Regions from separate parts of the Paracoccus sp. SM22M-07 genome, predicted to be linked through region 1. Evidence: riboswitches for the same ligand, from Rfam matches in the RefSeq annotation. Region 1 holds a riboswitch; each other region holds the start of a gene.
The links. Region 1 has a riboswitch for cobalamin ahead of IE00_RS16750 (TonB-dependent siderophore receptor). Riboswitches for the same ligand answer to the same signal wherever they lie in the genome.
Positions count from the first base shown of each region.

Region 2: linked by a shared signal. The riboswitch ahead of IE00_RS08490 (DUF1636 domain-containing protein) and the one ahead of IE00_RS16750 (TonB-dependent siderophore receptor) in region 1 are both predicted to bind cobalamin.
Region 3: linked by a shared signal. The riboswitch ahead of IE00_RS17800 (ABC transporter ATP-binding protein) and the one ahead of IE00_RS16750 (TonB-dependent siderophore receptor) in region 1 are both predicted to bind cobalamin.
Region 4: linked by a shared signal. The riboswitch ahead of IE00_RS08550 (energy-coupling factor ABC transporter permease) and the one ahead of IE00_RS16750 (TonB-dependent siderophore receptor) in region 1 are both predicted to bind cobalamin.

Region 1 covers NZ_JPKW01000015.1:26,850-32,283, reverse strand. The annotation lists gene IE00_RS16770 (DMT family transporter) at 1-573, opposite strand, end outside; gene IE00_RS16765 (HAD family hydrolase) at 570-1,265, opposite strand; gene IE00_RS16760 (hypothetical protein) at 1,503-1,805, shown strand; gene IE00_RS16755 (NAD-dependent deacylase) at 1,813-2,496, shown strand; cobalamin riboswitch at 2,533-2,720, shown strand; gene IE00_RS16750 (TonB-dependent siderophore receptor) at 2,850-4,664, shown strand; gene IE00_RS16745 (ABC transporter substrate-binding protein) at 4,651-5,433, shown strand; gene IE00_RS16740 (iron ABC transporter permease) at 5,430-5,434, shown strand, end outside.
Region 2 covers NZ_JPKW01000004.1:320,220-325,653, forward strand. The annotation lists gene otsB (trehalose-phosphatase) at 1-517, opposite strand, end outside; gene cobO (cob(I)yrinic acid a,c-diamide adenosyltransferase) at 612-1,241, opposite strand; cobalamin riboswitch at 1,281-1,499, shown strand; gene IE00_RS08490 (DUF1636 domain-containing protein) at 1,601-1,954, shown strand; gene cobW (cobalamin biosynthesis protein CobW) at 1,957-3,000, shown strand; gene cobN (cobaltochelatase subunit CobN) at 3,000-5,434, shown strand, end outside.
Region 3 covers NZ_JPKW01000019.1:17,730-23,163, forward strand. The annotation lists gene uxuA (mannonate dehydratase) at 1-719, shown strand, start outside; cobalamin riboswitch at 936-1,152, shown strand; gene IE00_RS17800 (ABC transporter ATP-binding protein) at 1,466-2,242, shown strand; gene IE00_RS17805 (ABC transporter substrate-binding protein) at 2,261-3,199, shown strand; gene IE00_RS17810 (iron ABC transporter permease) at 3,196-4,245, shown strand; gene IE00_RS19565 (Calx-beta domain-containing protein) at 4,794-5,434, shown strand, end outside.
Region 4 covers NZ_JPKW01000004.1:331,225-336,658, forward strand. The annotation lists gene cbiE (precorrin-6y C5,15-methyltransferase (decarboxylating) subunit CbiE) at 1-336, shown strand, start outside; gene IE00_RS08535 (cobalamin biosynthesis protein) at 333-674, shown strand; gene cobM (precorrin-4 C(11)-methyltransferase) at 671-1,444, shown strand; gene IE00_RS08545 (cobyrinate a,c-diamide synthase) at 1,441-2,766, shown strand; cobalamin riboswitch at 2,787-3,010, shown strand; gene IE00_RS08550 (energy-coupling factor ABC transporter permease) at 3,043-3,708, shown strand; gene cobF (precorrin-6A synthase (deacetylating)) at 3,705-4,442, shown strand; gene IE00_RS08560 (CAP domain-containing protein) at 4,439-5,434, opposite strand, start outside.

The DNA of each region.
Region 1 (5,434 bases):
TGCGCCATAGGCAGACGCCGACAACTGGTCCGACGGCACGCCCTTCGGGATTCTGCGCGTCGCCAGGTCGCGCAGGGTCAACCCGATCACCCCCATCACCGCCAGCAGCATCGACGGATGAAACGCCGCCGTTCCCGGCCTCAGGATCAGCAGCACCCCGGCGAACCCCACCGCCACCGATGACCAGCGCCGCCATCCGACCTGTTCGCCCAGAAACAGCGCCGCCCCCAGAACCAGCGTCAGCGGCAGCACCTGCAGGATGGCCGATGTCGTCGCCAGTTCACCCAGTGCCAGGGCCGTCACGAAGCCGAAGGCGCCGATGATCTCTCCGATGTTGCGCAGGACGACCATCGGGTGCAGCAGGTCGCGCGTCCAAAGCGACTGCCCCTGCATCGCCAACTTGATCCAGAAGACCCCCATCGCCGCCAGCCCGGTGATCGCCAGCAATTCCCAGACCGGCATGGATCGGGTCAGGGTCTTGATGAAGGCATCCTCGAAGGCGAACATCGCCATGGACGCGCTCATGAACAACGATGCCTTGCCGTTGTCGGACAGGCGGGCAAAGGCGCTCATGCCGATGCCTCAAGATCCGCGACCAGTCCCGGCAATCCCGCAATGGTCGGCAATTCGCGCAGCCGGGGGTGATCCGGCGCTTCGGCATGTTCGGCGATCCATGTCAGCCCATGGGGGATATGGACCCCCCAACCGCCGATCCGCAGCACCGGGATCACGTCGCTTTTCATCGAATTGCCCGCCATCAGGAACCGGTCCGGCGCGATGCCGTGGCTGTTCATCACCCGCGAATAGGCCTCGGGCGTCTTGTCGGCCAGGATCTCGACCGCGTCGAACAGATCCGCCATGCCCGATGCCGCGACCTTGCGCTCCTGGTCCATCAGGTCGCCCTTGGTGATCAGGATCAGCCGCCGTCCCTGCAACGCCTCCAGCGCCGTGGCGACATCGGGCAGCAGATGCACCGGATGGGCCAGCATCTCGCGTCCCATTTCAAGGATGCGCCCGATGGTGCGTCCGTCCACCGCACCATCCGTCAGTTCGACCGCCGTCTGCACCATCGACAGCGTGAACCCCTTGATGCCATAGCCATAGCGCTGCAGGTTCGCCCGCTCGACGTCATAGAGCCGCGAGGCGATGGTCTCGGCCTCTCCGTGATCGCCAAGCAGCGCCGCGAACTCGGCCTCGGTCACGCGAAAGAAGGTCTCGTTCTCCCACAGGGTGTCATCAGCATCCAATCCGATGGCGTCGATCATCCCAATGCTCCTGTTTGCGCGTCGGCTTTTGCACGGAATGCAGGGGGAACGCGCGTCTGGCAACCCCCGGCGCGCCACAAGATGCCGACGAAAGGCCCCTCTCCGGACAACCCATGCCTGTAACGTGATTGAGACGCGGCCCCCTTTTTGGTATGAATGACCATCCGTCGGGGCAAGAAAGACCGGAACCAACCGGCATCCTCGACATCCGAGGACGAGAATCGAGGAGACAGCCCCATGCTGAACCGTCTTGTGATCGCGGCAGCCACCGTCATGCTGACCACGCCCCTGGCCATGGCCGGACCCATCGACAATGCCTGCGTGCGCTCGGACCGGGCCCGTGGAAACGCGCCCCTGTGCGGCTGCATCCAGCAGGTCGCGAACCAGACCCTGTCGCGTTCGGACCAGCGCAAGGCCGCGGCCTTCTTCCGCGACCCGCACCGCGCCCAGGAGGTTCGGACCTCCAAGCGTGATTCGGACAATTCGTTCTGGCGCCGCTATCGCAATTTCGCGTCCCAGTCGGAACGTCTCTGCCGCTGACGGCGCGATGCGCATCACGATCCTGACCGGCGCCGGAATATCGGCCGAAAGCGGGCTGGCGACGTTTCGCGCCAGCGACGGGCTGTGGGAAAACCACCGCATCATGGATGTGGCCACCCCCGAAGGCTTTGCCAAGGACCCCGCGCTGGTCCACGATTTCTACAACATGCGCCGCAAGGCAGCCGCCGCGGCCCGGCCGAATGCCGCGCATCTGTCGCTGCTGCGCCTGGCCACCCGTCACGACGTGACCCTGGTCACCCAGAACGTGGACGACCTGCACGAACGCGCAGGCAGCACCGATGTCATCCACATGCATGGCGCGCTGAACCGTGCCACCTGCGCCGAATGCGGGCATGGCTGGCCCGCCCCGATGGTCATGTCCCCTGACGATCCCTGCCCCGCCTGCGGCAAGCCGGCGACGCGACCGGACATCGTCTGGTTCGGGGAAATGCCCCAGCACATGGAACGCATCTGGCAGGCGCTTGAAGCCAGTGATCTGTTCGTCGCGATCGGCACCTCCGGCAATGTCTATCCGGCGGCAGGCTTTGCCCAGCACGCCGGACGCAATGGCGCCACCTGCCTGGAGCTGAACCTGGACGCCAGCATGAACGCCGCCGATTTCGACGATCAGATCCTGGGCCCCGCCAGCCGGACCGTGCCCGCCTGGGTCGACGACATCTGCCGGCGCTGACATCGGATAAATCTTGCGTCGCAGGGGGGCGATGGGCTAGGCCCGTCCTGCCTCGGTTCCGGGTTCGCCCGGTGAAAAGGGAACGCAGTGTGAATCTGCGGCTGCCCCCGCAACTGTCAGCGGTCAGCAACGTCGGGAATGCCACTGTCCCCAAAGGGATGGGAAGGTCCGGCCAAGCGACGACCCGCCCAGCCAGGAGACCTGCCGAGCGCGATCACCCAAAGCATATGCGGGGCGCATATGCGAAACGGATCTTCCGTCGTGGTGGTATTCGCCGTCGGGTCCCCCTGGGGTCGCGACTGACCATACCCGCCCGGCCGCGACTGGTCCGGGCATCCCGAAGGATGCAGAACGTGCCCTTGCTGACCCGCCTTTTCCTTGCCACCGCCCTGACAGCCCCCTGTGCCGCCGCAGCACAGGACCAACCGATCCTGCTGCCCGAAATCGTGCTGTCGGCGAACCAGACCGAAACCGAACTGGGGCGCACCGGCGCCGATGTCCAGATCGTCACCCAAGATGACCTGCGGCGCAGCGGCACCACGCGCCTGGTCGATTACCTTGCCACCCTGCCGGGCGTTTCGGCCACGTCGAATGGCGGGTTCGGGACGCAATCGACCCTGCGCCTGCGCGGCCTGCCGACCCAATACGTCAAGGTCCTGATCGATGGCATCGATGTCAGCGACCCATCCGCACCGCAGATCCGCTTTGACGCGGGCGCGATGCTGACCGCCGACATCGCCCGCATCGAGGTGCTGAAGGGTCCGCAAAGCGCGCTCTATGGCTCCGAGGCGATCGGCGGTGTCATTTCGATCACCACGTTGGATGCCGACCGCCAGGGGCTGCATCAGCAGGCAGGCGTCGAATATGGCAGCAATGCCAGCACCCGCCTGTCCTATGGGCTGCAGGCCGCCAACGACACCCAGCGCGCCGCCCTGACGGTGCAGCATTACGAAACCGACGGCTTTTCGGTCGCCGATGAAAACGACGGCAACACCGAAGATGACGGTGCCCGCGCCACCCGCGTCACCCTGTCGGCCAGCCAGGACCTGACGCCCGACCTGACCGTGGGCGTGGCAGGCTTCTGGCAGGAGACCCGCGTGGAGACCGACGGCGATTTCCCGACGCTGGTCGACAATGCCGATCGCAGCGCGGGCATCATGCGCGGCGCGCGGATCTTTGCGGATTATGCCATCGGTGCTGCGCGTCACGGGTTTTCGGTTCAGCGCAGCGAAACATCGCGTCAGGAAACCTTTGACGGCGTCACCTATCCCTATGAAGGAGAGCGGACGGAATATGCCTATGACGCTTCGACCCTTGTGGGGCGGGACGTCACGCTGGCATGGGGCGCAAGCCACAGCGACGAACGCTTTCAGGGCGATGCGACCGATGCGCGCTATCTGACGAATTCGCTCTATGCCGAGGCCCAATGGGCGGCGACGCCGGATCTGGACCTGGCCCTGTCGGCGCGGCACGACCACAATTCGCAATTCGGCGGCAAGGAAACCGGGCGTCTGGCGATAGCTTGGCGGGCCACCGATACCGTGACGCTGCGCGGCCAATATGGCAGCGGCTATCGCGCGCCGTCCCCTTATGAACTTTACGCCACTTGGGGCGGCAACCCCGATCTGACCCCCGAAACCGCCACCGGGGCCGAGATCGGCGTAGATTACACCCCCACCGCCGACAGCAGCATCGGCGTGACCCTGTTCCACACCAAGGTCACCGACCTGATCGATTATTCTCTGGACAGTTTCGGCTATGAGCAGATCACCGGCGACAGCCGCACCCAGGGGATCGAGTTGACGGGCCGGGCCGCCATCACCGAGCGCATCCGCCTGTCGGGCAACCTGACCTATACCGACACGCGCGACCCCGATGGCGACCCGCTGAACCGCGTTCCCGAACGCAGCGCGACCCTGCGGATCGAGGCCGATCTGGACCCCGCCACCCGGGCCAGCCTTCAGGCGACCTATCAGGACGGGCTGCTGGATGACGGCACGGAAATGCCCTCGTTCACGGTGCTGAACGCCCAGATCGAACGCGACCTGACCGCAACCACCACCGGCTATCTGCGGGTCGAGAACCTGCTGGACCGCGAATACCAGGTGCTGGAGGGTTACGGCACCTCGGACCGGGCGATCTTTGCGGGGCTGCGTGCGTCCTTCTGAAGCCTGCCTTCTGCTGGCGCTGGTGGGCACACCGGCGCTGGCCGCCCCTGAACGGGTGGTGTCGATGAACCTGTGCACGGATCAGCTGGCCCTGATGCTGGCGGCGCCGGGGCAGCTGGTGTCTGTCGGCAGCTATGCCCAGGACCCGGCACTGTCGCCCATGGCCGAGGCCGCCAAGGCCCTGCCCGCCAATCATGGCCTGGCCGAGGAAATCTACCTGATGGACCCCGACCTTGTGCTGACCGGGCAATTCTCGGCGGGGCCCGCCGTGGCGATGCTGCAGGATCTTGGCATCCCCGTGCAGATCCTGCCGCCGGCCGACACGATCCCCCAGATCCGCGACCAGATCACCCTGATGGGCGACCTGCTGGGCCGTCAGGACGCCGCCCGTTCCCTGCTGGCCCGGTTCGATGCCGGGTTGGCCGCCATCGCGCACAGCCACAAGGGCCGCGCGGTCTTTTACGACGCCAACGGCTTCACCGCGGGCGGGCAGACGCTGACCGGGACGGTTCTGGCACAGGCGGGCTGGCACAACATCGCCGATGATCTGGGCATCACCCATTCCGGCACCTTGCCGCTGGAGCAGCTGGTGATGGCCCGACCTGACCTGATCGTCACCGGGGCGCGTTGGCCGGGCCGGTCCCGGGCCGAAGCGATCCTGGACCATCCCGCCCTTCGCCATGCCGCGCGGACACCGACCGTCACCACCGACAGCGCCTGGATCTGCGGCACGCCCTTCATCCTGCACGCCATCGAAAGCCTGCCATGAC
Region 2 (5,434 bases), on a different contig from region 1:
CGCTGTCCTTGCCGACGCCGCCCGGGCGCAGTTCCAGCGCCATCTTGGACGGTTGCAGCATCAGACCCGGATTGTCCTGCAGCATATCTTGCATGACGCGTTCGACATAATCCTGCAAGGACGGATCGGCGCGGTAATGCAGGGCGACGCCATGGGGCTTTTCCTCGACCAGCAGGGCGGGATGGGGGCGGGCCAGATCATGGGCGCGGGCATGCAAGGCGGCGGCGTCGAAGGCGTGGTCGTGGACGGAATCGATCTGGCCGGGCGCCAGGGACAGCTCGGCCCCGTGGCTGCCGGCGACGATGCCTGCGAAATCGGGCAGGAACCCCCGCAGCGCCGTCACGTCCCGCCCCGAAATCAGCGCGACCGCACCGTCCAGCATCGCGTGCAGACGCCCAAGACGGTCACGCAGCTGGCTGGACACCACCACCGCATCGGGCCGATCCGCGATTTCGACCAGGCAACCATCGAAATCCAGGAACAGCGCGGCATCGGGGGTCAGCTTGGGCGGGGTCATGGGCTTTCCTTTGGTGATGATGCCAGATCAACCCCGCCATCGGGTCATGGGTTCGCCCCAAGGTCAACTTTTTGTGCCCCGGTGCCACGGCGCCTCAAAATTCGACCCCGGCCTGCGCCTTGATGCCCGTCCGGAAGGGATGCTTGACCTGCCCCATTTCGGTGACCAGATCGGCGGCCTCGATCAGGCTCTCGGGGGCGCCGCGCCCGGTCAGGACCACATGGGTCATCGGCGGCTTCTCGGCCTCCAGAAAGGCCAGCACCTGGGCCACATCCAGATAGCCATAGCGGAAGGCGATGTTGATTTCATCCAGCAGGATCATGCGGTTGTCCGGATCGCGGATCAGGTCTTGGGCCTTGGCCCACCCGGCTTCGGCTGCGGCGATGTCGCGGGACTTGTCCTGGGTTTCCCAGGTAAAGCCTTCGCCCATGCTGTGGAACTGGCACAGGTCGGCGAAATGCGTGGTCAGCAGGCGGCGTTCGCCCGTGTCCCACGCGCCCTTGATGAACTGCACCACGGCGCAGGGCATGTCATGGGCGATGCAGCGCATGATCATGCCGAAACCGCTGCTGGACTTGCCCTTGCCGGGACCGGTGTGGACGATGATCAGCCCCTTTTCGCCGGTCTTGGTTTCCATCATCCGGTCGCGGGCGGCCTTTTTCTTGGCCATCTTCTGGGCGTGGCGGGCCAGATCCTGTTCGGGAATGGGGTCGGGCTGCGTCATCGGGTCGCTCCTTCGGGTTGACAAATCGGGGCCGCGGGCCTTTGGTTGGCGCGTGTTGGTTCCTGTCGTAAGGCAGGTGAAAAGGGAATGCGACAGGCAAGGCGTCACCGCCCCGCCCAAGCGCAGCCGCCCCCGCGACCGTGACCGGAAAGGTCGCCCGATCCACTGGCCCCCCATGGGCTGGGAAGGTGGGACGACCGTTGGGCCCAGGCCCAGAATCCGCAAGCCGGGAGACCTGCCAGCACCTGATGATGACGGGCGAACGGGGTGTTTCGCGACCGGCAGGTGATGGCCGGATGCCCCGTGCCATGTCCTCTCGGCCTATCCCCTTGATGCCACAGCTTAAGGGAAGGGCCGCAATGCGCGCCATCTTGCATGTCTGCACCACCTGCCGCGGCACGGTGCCCATGGACGACCCCGATGCCCCCCGCCCCGGCGCGGTGCTGCATCAGGCCCTGTCCGACGATCCCCCCGCAGGCGTCGAGATCCGCCCCGTCGAATGCCTGTCCGCCTGTTCGCAGGGCTGTTCGGTGTCGCTGTCGGGACCGGGCAAGTGGTCCTATGTCTATGGCCGCCTGACGCCCGCCGACGCCGCCGATATCGCCGATGGGGCCGCCGCCTATGCCGCCAGCGGCGACGGCATCGTGCCGTGGCGCGAACGCCCCGCCATCTTCCGCAAGCAGAGCCTTGCCCGCATCCCCCCGCAGGAGTGACCATGACCGACCTGACCAAGACCCCCGTGACCGTGATCACCGGCTTTCTGGGCGCGGGCAAGACCACGCTTGTGCGGCACCTGATGGCCAATCCCGGCGGCCGGCGCCTGGCCGTGCTGGTCAACGAATTCGGCACCATGGGCGTCGATGGCGAGATCCTGAAGGGTTGCGCCGACGACAACTGCCCCGCCGAAAACATCATGGAGCTGTCGAACGGCTGCATCTGCTGCACCGTGGCCGATGATTTCATCCCGACGCTGGAACGGCTGATGGCCCTGCCGCAGAAGCCCGACCACATCCTGATCGAGACCTCGGGGCTGGCGCTGCCGAAACCCCTGCTCAAGGCCTTCGACTGGCCCGCCATCCGGTCGCGCATCACCGTGGACGGCGTCATCGCCCTGGCCGATGCCGAGGCCGTGGCGGCGGGCCGCTTCGCCCCCGACATCGCCGCAGTGGACGCCCAACGCGCCGCCGATGACAGCTTGGACCACGAAACGCCCCTGTCCGAGGTCTTCGAGGATCAGATCGCCTGCGCCGATGTCGTCCTGCTGACCAAGGCCGATCTGGCCGGTGATGCCGGCGTGGCAGCCGCCCGCCAGGCCATCCTGGACCACGCCCCGCGCAAGCTGCCCATCCTGACCGTGACCGAAGGCGCGATCGATCCGCAGGTGATCCTGGGCCTGAACGCCGCCGCCGAGGATGATCTGGCCGCCCGCCCCAGCCATCACGACGGCCATGACGACCACGAACACGAGGATTTCGACACCGTCGTCATCGACCTGCCCGAAATCACCGATCCCGCGCATCTGGTCGCGGCCATCGAACGCCTGGCCACCGAACAGAACATCCTGCGCGTGAAGGGTCATGTCGCGGTGCAGGGCAAGCCGATGCGCCTGCTGGTGCAGGCCGTGGGCGCACGCGTGCGCCATCAATACGACCGCCCTTGGGGCAGCCAGCCGCGCCGGTCGCAGCTGGTGGTCATCGCCGAACATGACGACGTGAACCCCGACGCGATCCGCGCCATGCTGACGGGCGTACCTGCCTGATGCATGTCGTCTTCCGCGAACGCCACGGGCTGGACCAGTCCGACGCCCCCTATGACCCCGGCCAGTCGCCGGCGGATCTGGTGGTGCTGTCCTTTTCGGACAGCGATCTTGGCGCCTTCGCGGCGGGCTGGCATCGCGCGGCGGGGGGGCTGCCGTCCCTGCGGCTGTGCAACCTTGTGGCGCTGCGCCATCCGGTGTCGGTCGACACTTATCTGGACCAGACGCTGTCGGGGGCCAAGGGCATCCTGATCCGTCTGATCGGCGGCGAGGCCTATTGGCCCTATGGCCTGGCATCGGTGCAGGACCTGGCGCGGCGGCGGGGCATCGCGCTGGCCGTGCTGCCCGCCGACGGGCGGGACGACGCGCGGCTGGACCAGCTGTCCACCGTGCCCGCATCCGTGCTGCGCGTGCTGCGCCGCCATTGCGATCAGGGCGGGGCGGTGGCGGCCCAGGCCGCGCTGGCGCAGATGGCGATTGCGGCAGGGCTGAACGCGGCCCCCGTGCCGGGCCGGAAGACGCTGCCGCCGATGGGGCTTTACGACCCGGATGCGGGCGTGATCGACGCCCCGCCCGCCGGACCGCTGGCCCTGGTCACCTTCTATCGCAGCTGGCTGGCGGCGGCCGATACCGCCGCGATCGATGCGATGATCCATGCCCTGCGCGCCCGTGGGTTCGCAGCCTGCGGTGCCTTTGCGCCCTCGCTGAAGGCACAGGGCTTTGCCGCATGGCTGCAAGGCGCCCTGCCCGACGCCCCTGCCGTCATCGTCAACGCCACCGGCTTTTCCGCCCGCACCGAGGGGGGCGGGGCGTTCGACGGCTTCGCCAGCCCCGTCTTCCAGGTCGCGCTGTCCACCAACCGCCGCCGCGAATGGCACCAGGCCGAACGCGGGCTGTCGCCGTCCGACCTGGCCATGAATGTCGTCCTGCCCGAGGTGGATGGACGCATCCTGGCCGGTGTCATCAGCTTCAAATCCCCCGCGAAACGCGACCCGGACCTGCAATATTCCCGCTTTGCCCACCGCCCCGACCCCGCGCTGGTCGATGCCGCCGCGGACCGCATCGCCGCTTGGCACCGCCTTGGCGCAACGCCTGCGGCAGACCGCCGGCTGGCGCTGGTCCTGTCCACCTATCCGGGCCGCGACTGGCAGATGGCCCATGCGGTGGGGCTGGACGCGCTGGCATCCGCGCGACAGGTGGCGGGGCTGCTGGCCGAACACGGCCATGACGTGCCCGCCGTTCAGGGCGATCTGATCCGCGACCGGATCATGTGGCCGCTGGAGGAATACCGCGCCGCGCTGGCCACCCTGCCCCGAACCCTGCGCGACGATCTGCATGCCGCATGGGGTGCGCCCGACACCGATCCCGACATGCGGGACGGGGCCTTCCAGTTTGCCGCCCTTCGCGCGGGCAAGCTGCTGATGGCGCTGCAGCCCGAACGCAGCCATCGCGCCAGCCGCGACGACGATTATCACGACCTGACGCGCGTGCCGCGCCACGCCTATGTGGCCTTCTACCTGTGGCTGCGGTCGCAGGGGCTGCACGCGATGATCCACATGGGCGCGCATGGCACGCTGGAATGGCTGCCCGGCAAGGCGGTGGCGCTGTCGGGCGACTGCTGGCCGCAGGCGCTGACGGGGGCGCTGCCGGTGATCTATCCCTTCATCGTCAATGATCCGGGCGAGGCCGCGCAGGCCAAGCGCCGCATCGGGGCGGTCACGCTTGGTCATCTGCCGCCGCCCATGCTGGCCGCCACCCTGCCCGACGACATGGCGGGGCTGGAACGGCTGCTGGACGAGTATTCCACCGCCGACGGGCTGGACCCCGCGCGCCGCGACCGGCTGGTCGGCGACATCCGCGACACATCCCGCGCGCTTGGCGTCGACCGCGATCTGGGCATCCCGCCCGATGCGTCCGAGGCCGAGGCGATCACCCGCATCGACCGTTTCGTCTGCGACATCAAGGAAAGCCAATACGGGCAGGGTCTGCACATCTTTGGACAGGGCGAATGCGGGGCGCAGGAACGCGCGGGCCTGCTGGACGCGCTGTCGGGGCGTCATGTCGCGCCGGGGCCGTCGGGATCGCCCGCGCGGGGGCGGCGGGACGTGCTGCCCACCGGGCGCAACCTCTTTGCCACCGATCCGCGCGCGGTGCCGACCCGCGCCGCCCATGCCCAGGGCGTCAAGCTGGCCGAGGAATTGCTGCGCCGACACCTGCAGGATCACGGCGACTGGCCGCGCGGCCTGGTCGTCGATCTGTGGGGCAGCGCCACGATGCGCACCGCAGGCGAGGAATTCGCCATGGCCCTGCATCTGGCGGGGCTGAAGCCTGTCTGGGATGACGGGTCGGGCCGGGTGTCGGGCGTGGAAATCGTTCCTCTGGCCCTGCTGGACCGGCCGCGCATCGACGTGACGCTGCGGGTGTCGGGCCTGTTCCG
Region 3 (5,434 bases), on a different contig from region 1:
TGACCGAGGCACGCAGGGAACAGCTGTCCGGCAATGTCGTCTTCGGCCTGCCCGGCGCGGCCGAACGCATGTCCATGGACGATGTGAAGGCGCATCTGGCGCATTACCACAGCATCCCGGCCGAACGCCTGCGGGGCCATCTGGTCGATTTCCTGGCCGAAGTCGCACCCCTGGCGGACGAACTGGGCATGCGCCTGTGCTGCCATCCGGACGATCCCCCCTTTCCCCTGCTGGGCCTGCCGCGGATCATGTCGACCGAGGCCGATTACAAGGCGGTCATGGATGCGGTGGATCTTCGCGCCAACGGCATCACGCTTTGCACCGGGTCGCTTGGGGCGCGGGCGGATAACGACCTGCCGGGCATGATGCGGCGGCTTGGCGACCGCGTCCATTTCCTGCATCTGCGCAATGTCGCACTGGAGGACCGCCAGCTGGGCGGGTCTTTCCACGAAGCGGCCCATCTTGAGGGCAATACCGACATGGTTGCCGTCATCGCCGCCGTCCTGGAGGAGGAAGCCCGCCGTCGCGCGGAAGGCCGCGCCGACTGGCAGATCCCCATGCGCCCCGATCACGGCCAGGACATCCTGGATGACCAGCAGCGTCGCGCCCAGCCCGGTTACCCCGCCATCGGGCGCCTGAAAGGCCTGGCCGAACTGCGCGGCATCATGACCGCGCTGGCTCACCCCTCCGTCGCCAAGGCATTGCGGCAGCCGCAATAGGCTGCCGCAGCGGTCGCGGTTCGTCCCACGACGGCCGTCGACCGCCGCTGTCGGAATGCGACCCCGCAGTGACGGCGCGGCATTGCGGATGCGCGGGGAGGCAGACCGCTTGCATTCCCCTTTCGCCATCCATTATATGATATATTATAACATAACGTAAACGGGTGCCTGACCTGTGGCGTGGTGCCTTCTGTCTTGACCCGTTCCGCACGGGGCGTCATTCATGCCGGTGATGGTTCCCGACCAAGCCACGCGCGGTCGGGTGAAAAGGGAACACGGTGCGGTGTAGCCATCAGGCGCCAAATCCGTGACTGCCCCCGCAACTGTAAGCGGCGAGCGTCCCCCGATGCCACTGTGCCCCCTGGGGCATGGGAAGGCGGGGTATGCCGCGACCCGCGAAGTCAGGAGACCTGCCATCATGCTGGACAATCACCGGGCGGGGTGCCCCGGAAGGAGAATTTGGTGGCTGACATATCGCGACGGCGGGCGTCCCTGCGCGCCTTATCCGTGCCGCAAAGGGCGCGGTGCCTGTTTTCTGCAGATGGAATTCGGGGTTCGATCCGAAAGGTGAAGCCGGGGGCATCCGGACCTTTGACGCGCATCAGACCGGGCATTTTGCCGGCTGATCTGCCGGTTCCTGCCCCGACCCGTGCCGGTTCCAGCGACGGATGCCGCCGCCGCACTGATCTTCGGCCCGTAGCCATCATGCCGCGCCGGCGGTGCAGGCCTTGCGCGGCGGTGTCCGGATGATCCCCGCGGTAGAGCTGCGTGATGTCAGCTGGGGACCGCCAAAGGGACAAGACATTCTGTCGGATCTTGGTTTTGCCGTGCCCCAGGGTCAGATCATGGCCATCTGCGGCGCGAACGGGGCGGGCAAATCATCGCTGTTGCGCTTGATCTATCGCCATCATGCCCCCCGCAGTGGGGTCGTGAGGGTGCTTGGGCAGGATCTGTGGCAATCCCGCGCCACCGAGGTCGCCCGCAACGTGGCCGCCGTCCTGCAGGAGCAGCCGACCGATTTTGCCCTGACGGCGCGGCAGATCGTGGCCCTTGGGCGGTTGCCGCATCGGCGGGGTTGGCGGGCGGGGCTGTCCCTGGCCGATGACGGGGATGCAGGCATCGTCGGCGCCGCGATGGAGCGGATGCACCTGACGGCCTTGGCGGATCGCCCATTCGGAACCTTGTCGGGCGGCGAGCGTCAGCGCGTGATGGTGGCCCGCGCGCTGGCGCAGGAGCCGCAGGTGATCGTTCTGGACGAGCCGACCAACCATCTGGACATCCGCCACCAGTTGGAGCTGCTGGCCCTGCTGCGCGGGTTGGGGTTGACGGTCATCGCCACGCTGCATGACCTGACCCTGGCGGCCGGATTTGCCGATCGCATCCTGGTCCTGGCCGGGGGGCGCATCCTGGCCGACGGCCCCCCCGACCAGGCGCTGACCGAGGCCACGCTGGCCCATGCCTTCCATGTGAAGGCCCGGATCGACCATTCGGGTCATGCGCCCCGCTTTGCCTTCCATCTGTGACGCCGAAAGGACCGATTGATGTTTCGCCCTGCTTTTGCCGCCCTGCTGCTTCTGGCCGCGGCCGCACCCTGTCATGCCGTGACCGTCCAAAGCTGCGACCGGATGATCACCGTCGATGAACCGCCGGCCCGTGCCGTGTCGAATGACGTCAACCTGACCGAGATGATGCTGGTGCTGGGACTGCGCGACCGGATGGTGGGCTATACCGGCATTTCCGGTTGGAAGACGCTTGACGAAACCATGCGCGCCAAGGTGGCCGAACTGCCCGAACTGTCGGAAAAATACCCTAGCAAAGAGGTTCTGGCGGGGTCGGGGGCGGATTTCTTTTTCGCGGGTTGGAATTACGGCATGACGGTCGGCGGCGAGGTGACCCCCCAGACGCTGGCGCCCCTTGGCATCCAGGTCTATGAACTGACCGAAAGCTGCATCCATCTGGGCCCGCGTCCCCGGTCCAGCATGGAGGACATGTATGCCGACATCCTGAACCTGGGCCGCATCTTTGCCGTCGAGGATCGCGCGGAGGCGCTGGTGGCGGACTGGCGCACCCGGTTGAAGACCCTCACCGCGGGGGTGGATCGTGAAAGGCCGCTGCGGGTCTTCATCTATGACAGCGGAGAGGAGTCGCCCTTCACCGCCGGTGCCCATGCCATGCCCACCGCCCTGGTCGAGGCCGCCGGGGGGCGCAACATCATGGACGATCTGGCCAAAAGCTGGGCCGGGGTCAGCTGGGAGCCGGTGGTCAGCCGTGACCCCGAGGTGATCGTCATCGTCGATTACGGGGACGTCACCGCCCAACAGAAGATCGACTTCCTGAAGAACAATCCCGCCCTGGCCGATATCGATGCCGTCCGAAACGACCGCTTCGTGGTTCTGGACTATGTCGAGGCGACGCCCGGGCCACGCAACATCCATGCGGTCCAGACGCTGGTTTCGGCCTTCCGGACGGTCGGGCCATGACCGAAACCACAGCCGCGCCCCTCAGTGGGCGGCGTCTTGGCCCCAAGCTGGGCCTGGGCGGCGCTTTGGTGGCGATCATGCTGGTCACCGTCGGGTTCGCCGTCTGCCTGGGCACCGTCCCTGTTCCCCCCATGACGGTTCTGGCGGTGGTGCTGGATCACCTGCTGCCGGGCATGATCGACCGGGATATCAGCGCCGGCCAGGCCAGCATCGTCTGGCAGATCCGCCTGCCCCGCGTGATCCTGGCGGGGCTTGTGGGCGCGGGATTGGGCCTGGTCGGCGCGGCCCTGCAATCGGTCACCCGCAATCCGCTGGCCGACCCGCATCTGCTGGGCATCTCGTCCGGCGGGGCCTTCGGCGCGATTGCCGCGCTGCTGCATACAGGGATGTTTCTGGGGGGGCTGACCGTGCCCCTGATGGCGTTTGCCGGCGCGCTGATGGCGACCGCGCTGGTCCTGGGGGTTGCGCGCCTGTCGCGGGCCTGCAGCGCAGACCGTCTGGTGCTGACCGGCGTGGCCGTCAGCTTTGTCATCATGGCCTTGGCCAACATATTGATCTTTCTGGGTGATCCGCGTGCGACCCATACCGTCGTCTTCTGGATGCTGGGCGGGCTGGGGCTGGCGCAATGGTCCCATCTGCCTTGGCCGCTGGCGGTTTTGCTGCCCTGCGGTCTCTGGCTCTGGTCCCGGTCGGAGTCGCTGAATGCCATGAGTTTGGGCGACGAGACCGCCTCCAGCCTGGGCATCGAGGTCGAACGGTTTCGCCTGTCGATCTTCGTGGCGGCGGCGCTGATTACCGGGGTGATGGTCGCCTTTTCGGGATTGATCGGCTTCGTGGGTCTGATGATGCCGCACCTGGTCCGCCTGGTCCTTGGCGGCGACAACAGCCGGATCCTGCCCGGTTCGGCCTTTGCGGGGGCCGTGTTCCTGATTGCGGCCGACGCATTGGCCAGGTTCGCCCTGGCCCCCGAGGATATTCCCGTCGGAGTCGTCACGGGGCTATGCGGCGGTCTTTTCTTTATCTGGATGATGAGCCGAAAGGCGTAGTCCGGTTGGCGACCCTTATCCTTTTGTGGGTGTAATTTATGCAAAAGGATGAGACGATAATAAATACTTACCCTTTCCGGTTGTTTATTGCTGCTTATGCCAATTGCTCTGCGTGGCACATAAGGGCTTTTTAAAGGTAAAGCACGCCAGTGGGCTTTGCATTTGGCGGTTGGGGCATCCGCAACTGAATAGAGCTGACCGGTGCGGCGGTATCCCGCAGCATGCGTTGTCCCCAATAATCCCGGCGATGACCCTCCCTGACTGGGGGGCATATCATCTGGCCCTAAGCCAACAAGCATTGCTGATCATCCCCGGCCTGGTTTCGGGGGGCCTTGGATTGCAATAGCGCTTTGATAACATTTGATCCGAGATTGATTTTTAAAGAACAAGCCGCAGGGGAAAGGTAAATGTCCTTTCTGATGGAATATTGGTCTTCTTTTGTTTGCCAAACCAATTAATAATTTTACGACCGAATCGGATATTCAGACATTCCGCTTCCGGGTTTCAAGTCATCAGCATCGCGTCAAGAGTTGAAAAGGAAGTCCAGCATGGAACCGATTATCACCATCGACAGCCCGCGCGTCACGGAAGGGTTCTACAATACCCTGACATTCACCGTCCGCCTGTCGGCACCGGCGACGGATGCCGTGACGGTGGATTACCAGGCGCTGCCCCAGACGGCCGGATGGGAAGACCTCTACAGCACGCTTTCCGGAACGGTCACCTTCGGGATTGGGGAAACGGTCAAGACGATATCGGTGCGGGCGTCGCATGAGAGCGTGGACGAAGCGGACGAGGCCTTCGTCCTTGAACTGCGCGATCCGATCAATGCGACCTTCGGCAACAATATCCACAGCCTGTCGACGCTTGGCTGGATCCTGGACGATGACGGCAGCACCGCGAACAACCGTGCCATCGCGGTTTCCGACCCGATCGTCAACGAGGCGGCCAACGGCAAGGTGTCATTCATCGTCAGCCTGTCCCAACCCTTCCCTTCGGATCAGACCTTCACCTATCGCACCTATGACGTTTCGGCCGAGGCGGGGTCGGACTATGTCCAGAAGAGCGGCCAGATCAAGTTCCTGGCAGGCCAGACCGAGGCCATCGTCGATGTTGATCTGATCAACGACAACCTGCCGGAAACCGCCCAGAGCTTCGGCTTGGCGATCACCGGCACGGGTGGTGTGGA
Region 4 (5,434 bases), on a different contig from region 1:
CGCGCCAATATCGAGGCTTTCGGCGTCGGCCATCTGGTCACACCGGTCCAGGGGCGTGCACCGCAGGCCCTGTCGGACCTGCCCGAACCGGACGCCGTCTTCGTCGGCGGCGGCGGATCGGCGGCGCTGTTCGACGCGCTTTGGCCGATGCTTCCGACCGGCGCGCGGCTGGTCGCGAACGGGGTCACGCTGGAAACCGAAAGCCTGCTTTCGGCCCTGTCGGCCCGCCACGGGGGCGATCTGACCCGCATCGACATCGCCCGCGCCGCCCCCTTGGGCGGCATGCGCGGCTGGCAGGCGGCGCGGCCCGTGACGCAATGGGCGGTCACCGCATGAGGGTCGCGGGCATCGGCTGCCGCCCCGGCACGCCCGTCGCGGCGCTGATCCAGGCGGCCCGTGGTGCCGACATGCTGGCCACCATTCCCGAACGCGCCGACCTGCTGCGTCCCGTGGCGGACCGGCTTGGCCTGCCCCTGCGCATCGTGCGCGTCGCGGGCATCCCGACCCCCACGCAATCGCCGCGCATCCAGGCCCTTCATGCCACCGGATCGGTGGCCGAGGCCGCGGCCCTGGCCGCCGCAGGTCCCGCCGGGCGGCTGACCGGCCCGCGCATCGTCTCGGCCTGCGGCCGCATCACCATCGCCATCGCCATCGCCATCGCAGAGGTTCCATGACCATCCATTTCATCGGCGCAGGGCCCGGCGCGGCCGATCTGATCACCCTGCGCGGGCGCGACCTGATCGCGGCCTGCCCCGTCTGCCTTTACGCAGGCAGCCTGGTGCCCCCCGCCCTGCTGACCCATTGCCCGCCCGGCGCGCGCATCGTGAACACGGCCCCCCTCAGCCTTGACCAGATCATCGACGAAATGCAGACGGCCCATGCCGCGGGACAGGACGTGGCGCGGCTGCATTCGGGCGATCTGTCGGTCTGGTCGGCCATGGGCGAACAACTGCGCCGCCTGCGGGCGTTGGACATTCCCGTTCAGGTGGTGCCGGGGGTGCCGTCCTTCGCTGCCGCCGCCGCCGCGCTGGAAAGCGAACTGACCCTGCCCGGACTGGCGCAATCGGTGGTGCTGACGCGCACGCCGGGGCGGGCATCGACCATGCCTGCGGGCGAAAGCCTGACCGCCTTCGCGGCCACCGGCGCGACGCTGGCGATCCACCTGTCGATCCATGCGCTGGACCGGGTCGTGGCCGATCTGACCCCCCATTACGGCCCCGATTGCCCCGTGGCCGTCGTCTGGCGGGCCAGCTGGCCGGACCAGCGGGTGATCCGGTCGACCCTGTCGGGCATCGCGGCGGCCGCCCAAGGCATCGACAGGACGGCGCTGATCCTGGTCGGCCCCGCCCTTGCCGGGGACGGGTTTGACGACAGCCGCCTTTACGCCGCCGATTACGACCGCCGATACCGTCCCGTCGGGCCAGACCCGAGGTTCCCCGAATGAGCACCCCCGGATTGATGATCTCGGCCCCCGCCTCGGGGACCGGCAAGACGATGCTGATGCTGGGGCTGCTCAGCGCGCTGCGGCGGCGGGGCATGGCGGTGCAGCCCTTCAAGTCGGGGCCCGATTACATCGACCCGGCGTTTCACGCGGCGGCCTCGGGGCGGGCGTCGTTCAACCTGGATGCCTGGGCGATGCAGCCGGGACGGATCATCGCCCATGTGACGGGCCAGCCGGATGCCGACCTGATTCTGGCCGAAGGCTCGATGGGCCTGTTCGACGGGGTGGCGACGCCGGGGGAAACCGGCATCGGATCCAGCGCCGAGGTGGCGCAGATGATGGGTTGGCCCGTCGTGCTGATCCTTGACGTCTCGGGGCAGGCGCAATCGGCGGCGGCGGTGGCGCGGGGTTTCGCGACCCTGCGCCCAGATCTGCCCTTTGCGGGGGTCGTGCTGAACCGCGTCGCGTCCCCGCGCCACGACGCCCTGATCCGCGAGGGCATGGCCGAGGCGGGCATCACCGTGCTGGGCGCCCTGCCCCGTCAGGGCAACATCACCCTGCCCGAACGCCACCTGGGCCTGGTGCAGGCAGAAGAAACCCCGGAATTACAGGCAATCCTGGACCAGGCGGGCGACTTTTTCAGCGCGCATTGCGATCTGGACGCCATCATCGCCGCCGCCGCCAGCCGCGCCCTGCCGGATGCCGATGCGCCCCTGCCGATCATCGCGCCGGGCGGGCGGATCGCGCTGGCCCGCGACGCGGCCTTCAGCTTTACCTATCCCCATGTCCTGCAGGCGTGGCGCAAGGCCGGGGCGACGATCCTGCCCTTTTCGCCGCTGGCCGACCAGGCGCCCGATGACAGCGCCGATTGCTGCTGGCTGCCGGGTGGATATCCCGAACTGCATGCGCCGAAACTGGCCGCCGCCGACAGCTTCCGCGGCGCCATGCACCGCTTTGCCGCGACCCGGCCCGTGCATGGCGAATGCGGCGGCTATATGGCGCTTGGGGCGGGGCTGGTCGATGCGGCGGGCGAACGCCACCGGATGCTGGGCCTGCTGGGGTTGGAGACCAGCTATCACAAGCGCCGGATGCATCTGGGATACCGCCGCGCCGAACTGGTCGCGCCCCTGCCGGGTGTTGGGCAAGGCGCGCTGCGCGGCCATGAATTCCACTATGCCTCGATCACCGACCAGCCCGATGCGCCGCTGGCCCGCGTCACCGATGCCAATGGCGCGGCGGTGCCCGAAACCGGATCGTGGCGCGCGACCCGGGCCGGGCAGGTCACCGGCACCTTCTTTCACATGATCGCACCGGCCGCGACTTGACGCGCGCGGGCCGATCACGTCTATCTGATCGCCTGGATGGTGCCCATCAGGACGCTCAAGCGTCGGGCTTCATCGGGAATGGGGAAGGGTGGACCCAATCGCGGCACCCGAAGCCTCAGCCGCCCCCGCGACTGTATGCGGAGAGCGTGCGTCACCGACGCCACTGGGCCCCACGGGCCTGGGAAGGCCGACGCCACGCCCTGACCCGCAAGCCAGGAAACCGGCCATGCAGGCAATTTTCCCGCCGTCGGGGATGACGGCCACAGGAGACTGAACATGCATATCGAACATGGCGTCGTGACCGGCGCCAAGCTGATCTTGGGCTATGCCACCGCGGCCACGGCCGGCCTTTACACGCTGAAGATCGCCGCCACCGCGCTGCGCGAACGCGGGATCGCATCGCTGGCCGGGCGCGGCCTGCTGGCCACCATCGCCACCTTCGTCTTCTTTCAGGTCCTGCCCACCGCGCCCGTCGGCGTGTCCGAGGTGCACCTGATCATGGGATCGACCCTGTTCCTGCTGTTCGGGGCGGCACCTGCGGCCATCGGGCTGGCGCTTGGGCTGCTGGCGCAGGGGCTGTTCTTCGCACCCGCCGATCTGCCGCAATACGGGATGAACGTCACCACGCTGCTGGTGCCGCTGTTCGCAGTCTCGGCGCTGGCCGGGCGGATCATCGCGCCCCGGACCGCCTATGTCGATCTGACCTATGGGCAGGCACTGGCGCTGTCGACCGCCTTCCAGGGCGGCGTCGTGGCCTGGGTCGCGTTCTGGGCCTTCTATGGCCAGGGGATCGGCGCATGGTCCGGTGTCGCCAGCTTCGGCGCGGCCTACATGCTGGTCATCGCGCTGGAGCCGCTGGTCGATCTGGCCGTGCTGGCGGGCGCGAAATCCCTGCGCGGGCTGCGCGGCAGCGGGCTGGTCACGCCGCGCCTTTTCGCATGATCGACCTGACCCTGATCGGGATCGGCACGGGCAACCCCGACCACCTGACCCTGCAGGCCATCGCGGCCATGCGGCAGGCGGATCTGGTGCTGATCCCGCTGAAGGGTGACGACAAGGCCGATCTGGCGGGCATCCGGCGGGCCATGCTGGATCGGCACCTGACGGATGCGCCCCTGCGGCTGGCCGAATTCGACCTGCCGCGCCGGGATGCCGCCGACCCCGATTACCTGAACGGCGTCGAGCGCTGGCACGATGCCATCGCGGACGCCTGGCGCGCCCAGATCGACCGGCACCTGCCGCAGGGGGGCCGCGTCGCCCTGCTGGTCTGGGGGGACCCGTCGCTTTATGACAGCAGCCTTCGGATCGCGGCGCGGCTGGATCTGGCCGTCACGGTCATTCCCGGCATCACCGCCATTCAGGCGCTGTGCGCGGCCCATGCGATCCCCCTGAACGATCTGGGCGCCCCCGTGCAGATCACCACGGGGCGGATGCTGCGCGATCATGGCTGGCCGCAGGGCGTGGACCGGCTGGTGGTCATGCTGGACGGGCAATGCGCCTTTGGCGGGCTGCCGGGCGACACGCGCATCTGGTGGGGGGCCTTTCTGGGCATGCCCCAACAGATCCTGGACAGCGGCACGGTAGCGCAGGCAGGCCCCCGCATCATCGCCACGCGCCGCGCCGCAAGGGCCGCGCATGGCTGGATCATGGACTGCTATCTGCTGGCGCGCGGCTAGAACAGGAAGATGTCGTCGGCCACGTCCTGAACCGACAGGTCGGACCCTTGCACCAGAATGTGGTTGCCGTCGGACAACGTGATCAGGACGCCGCGATCGGTCCGCTGCACGTGATCATCCAGGAAATCGGCCATCGACCCATCCACCAGACCATCGGCGATCATCAGGCGATCCTGGCCCGCGGTGAAATCGGTGACCACGTCGCGCCCGAAATTGCCGGCAAAGATGAACTGATCCGCGCCATCACCTCCGCTGAGCAGGTCAGCGCCGCCCCCGCCGATCAGCACGTCGCGCCCCGCCCCGCCATACAAGGTGTCATTGCCATTGCCCCCCAGCAGGCGGTCATTGTCCATCTTTCCCAGCAGGCGGTCGTTGCCCGCCTCTCCCTTCAGATGGTCGCGGCCCGCCCCGCCGGCCAGCGTGTCAAAGCCGATGCCGCCGGACAGGACGTCGTTGCCCATCTGCCCGACAAGCCGGTCATGACCCTTCTGGCCCATGATGAAGTCATCGCCCTGCCCGCCAAGCAGCACGTCACGGCCCCCGCCGCCCGCAATCAGGTCGTCACCCCCATAGCCCGACAGCGTGTTGTCGGCCGATCCCTTGATAATGCGATCATCCGCGCCGGTCCCCTGCGGGCCGGTCCGCAGCGGGCCATGCGCATCCAGCCAGGTGGCCTTGGACATGGCCCCCATGAAGGGGCGGTCGATCTGGGTGATCGTGACCCCCGGCGCCAGGTCTAGGGTCACATCGCCCCCGGTCGCGGCGAAATTCTGCGTGGCCATCAGGATCTGATAGCCGCTGAAGTCGCCGACCTGCAGGCTGATGCCGATATGATCGACCTTGGAATCAAGGATATTGGCGCGGTGCCCGGAGCTGTTCATCAGGTTGGTGTGCAGCTGCGCAACCTCGTCCAGCAGCGAACCGTCGCCATCGACCGAAACATAGGCCAGGTTTTCGGTCACGCGCCAGCTGCCCTCCAGCGGGAAGTCGGC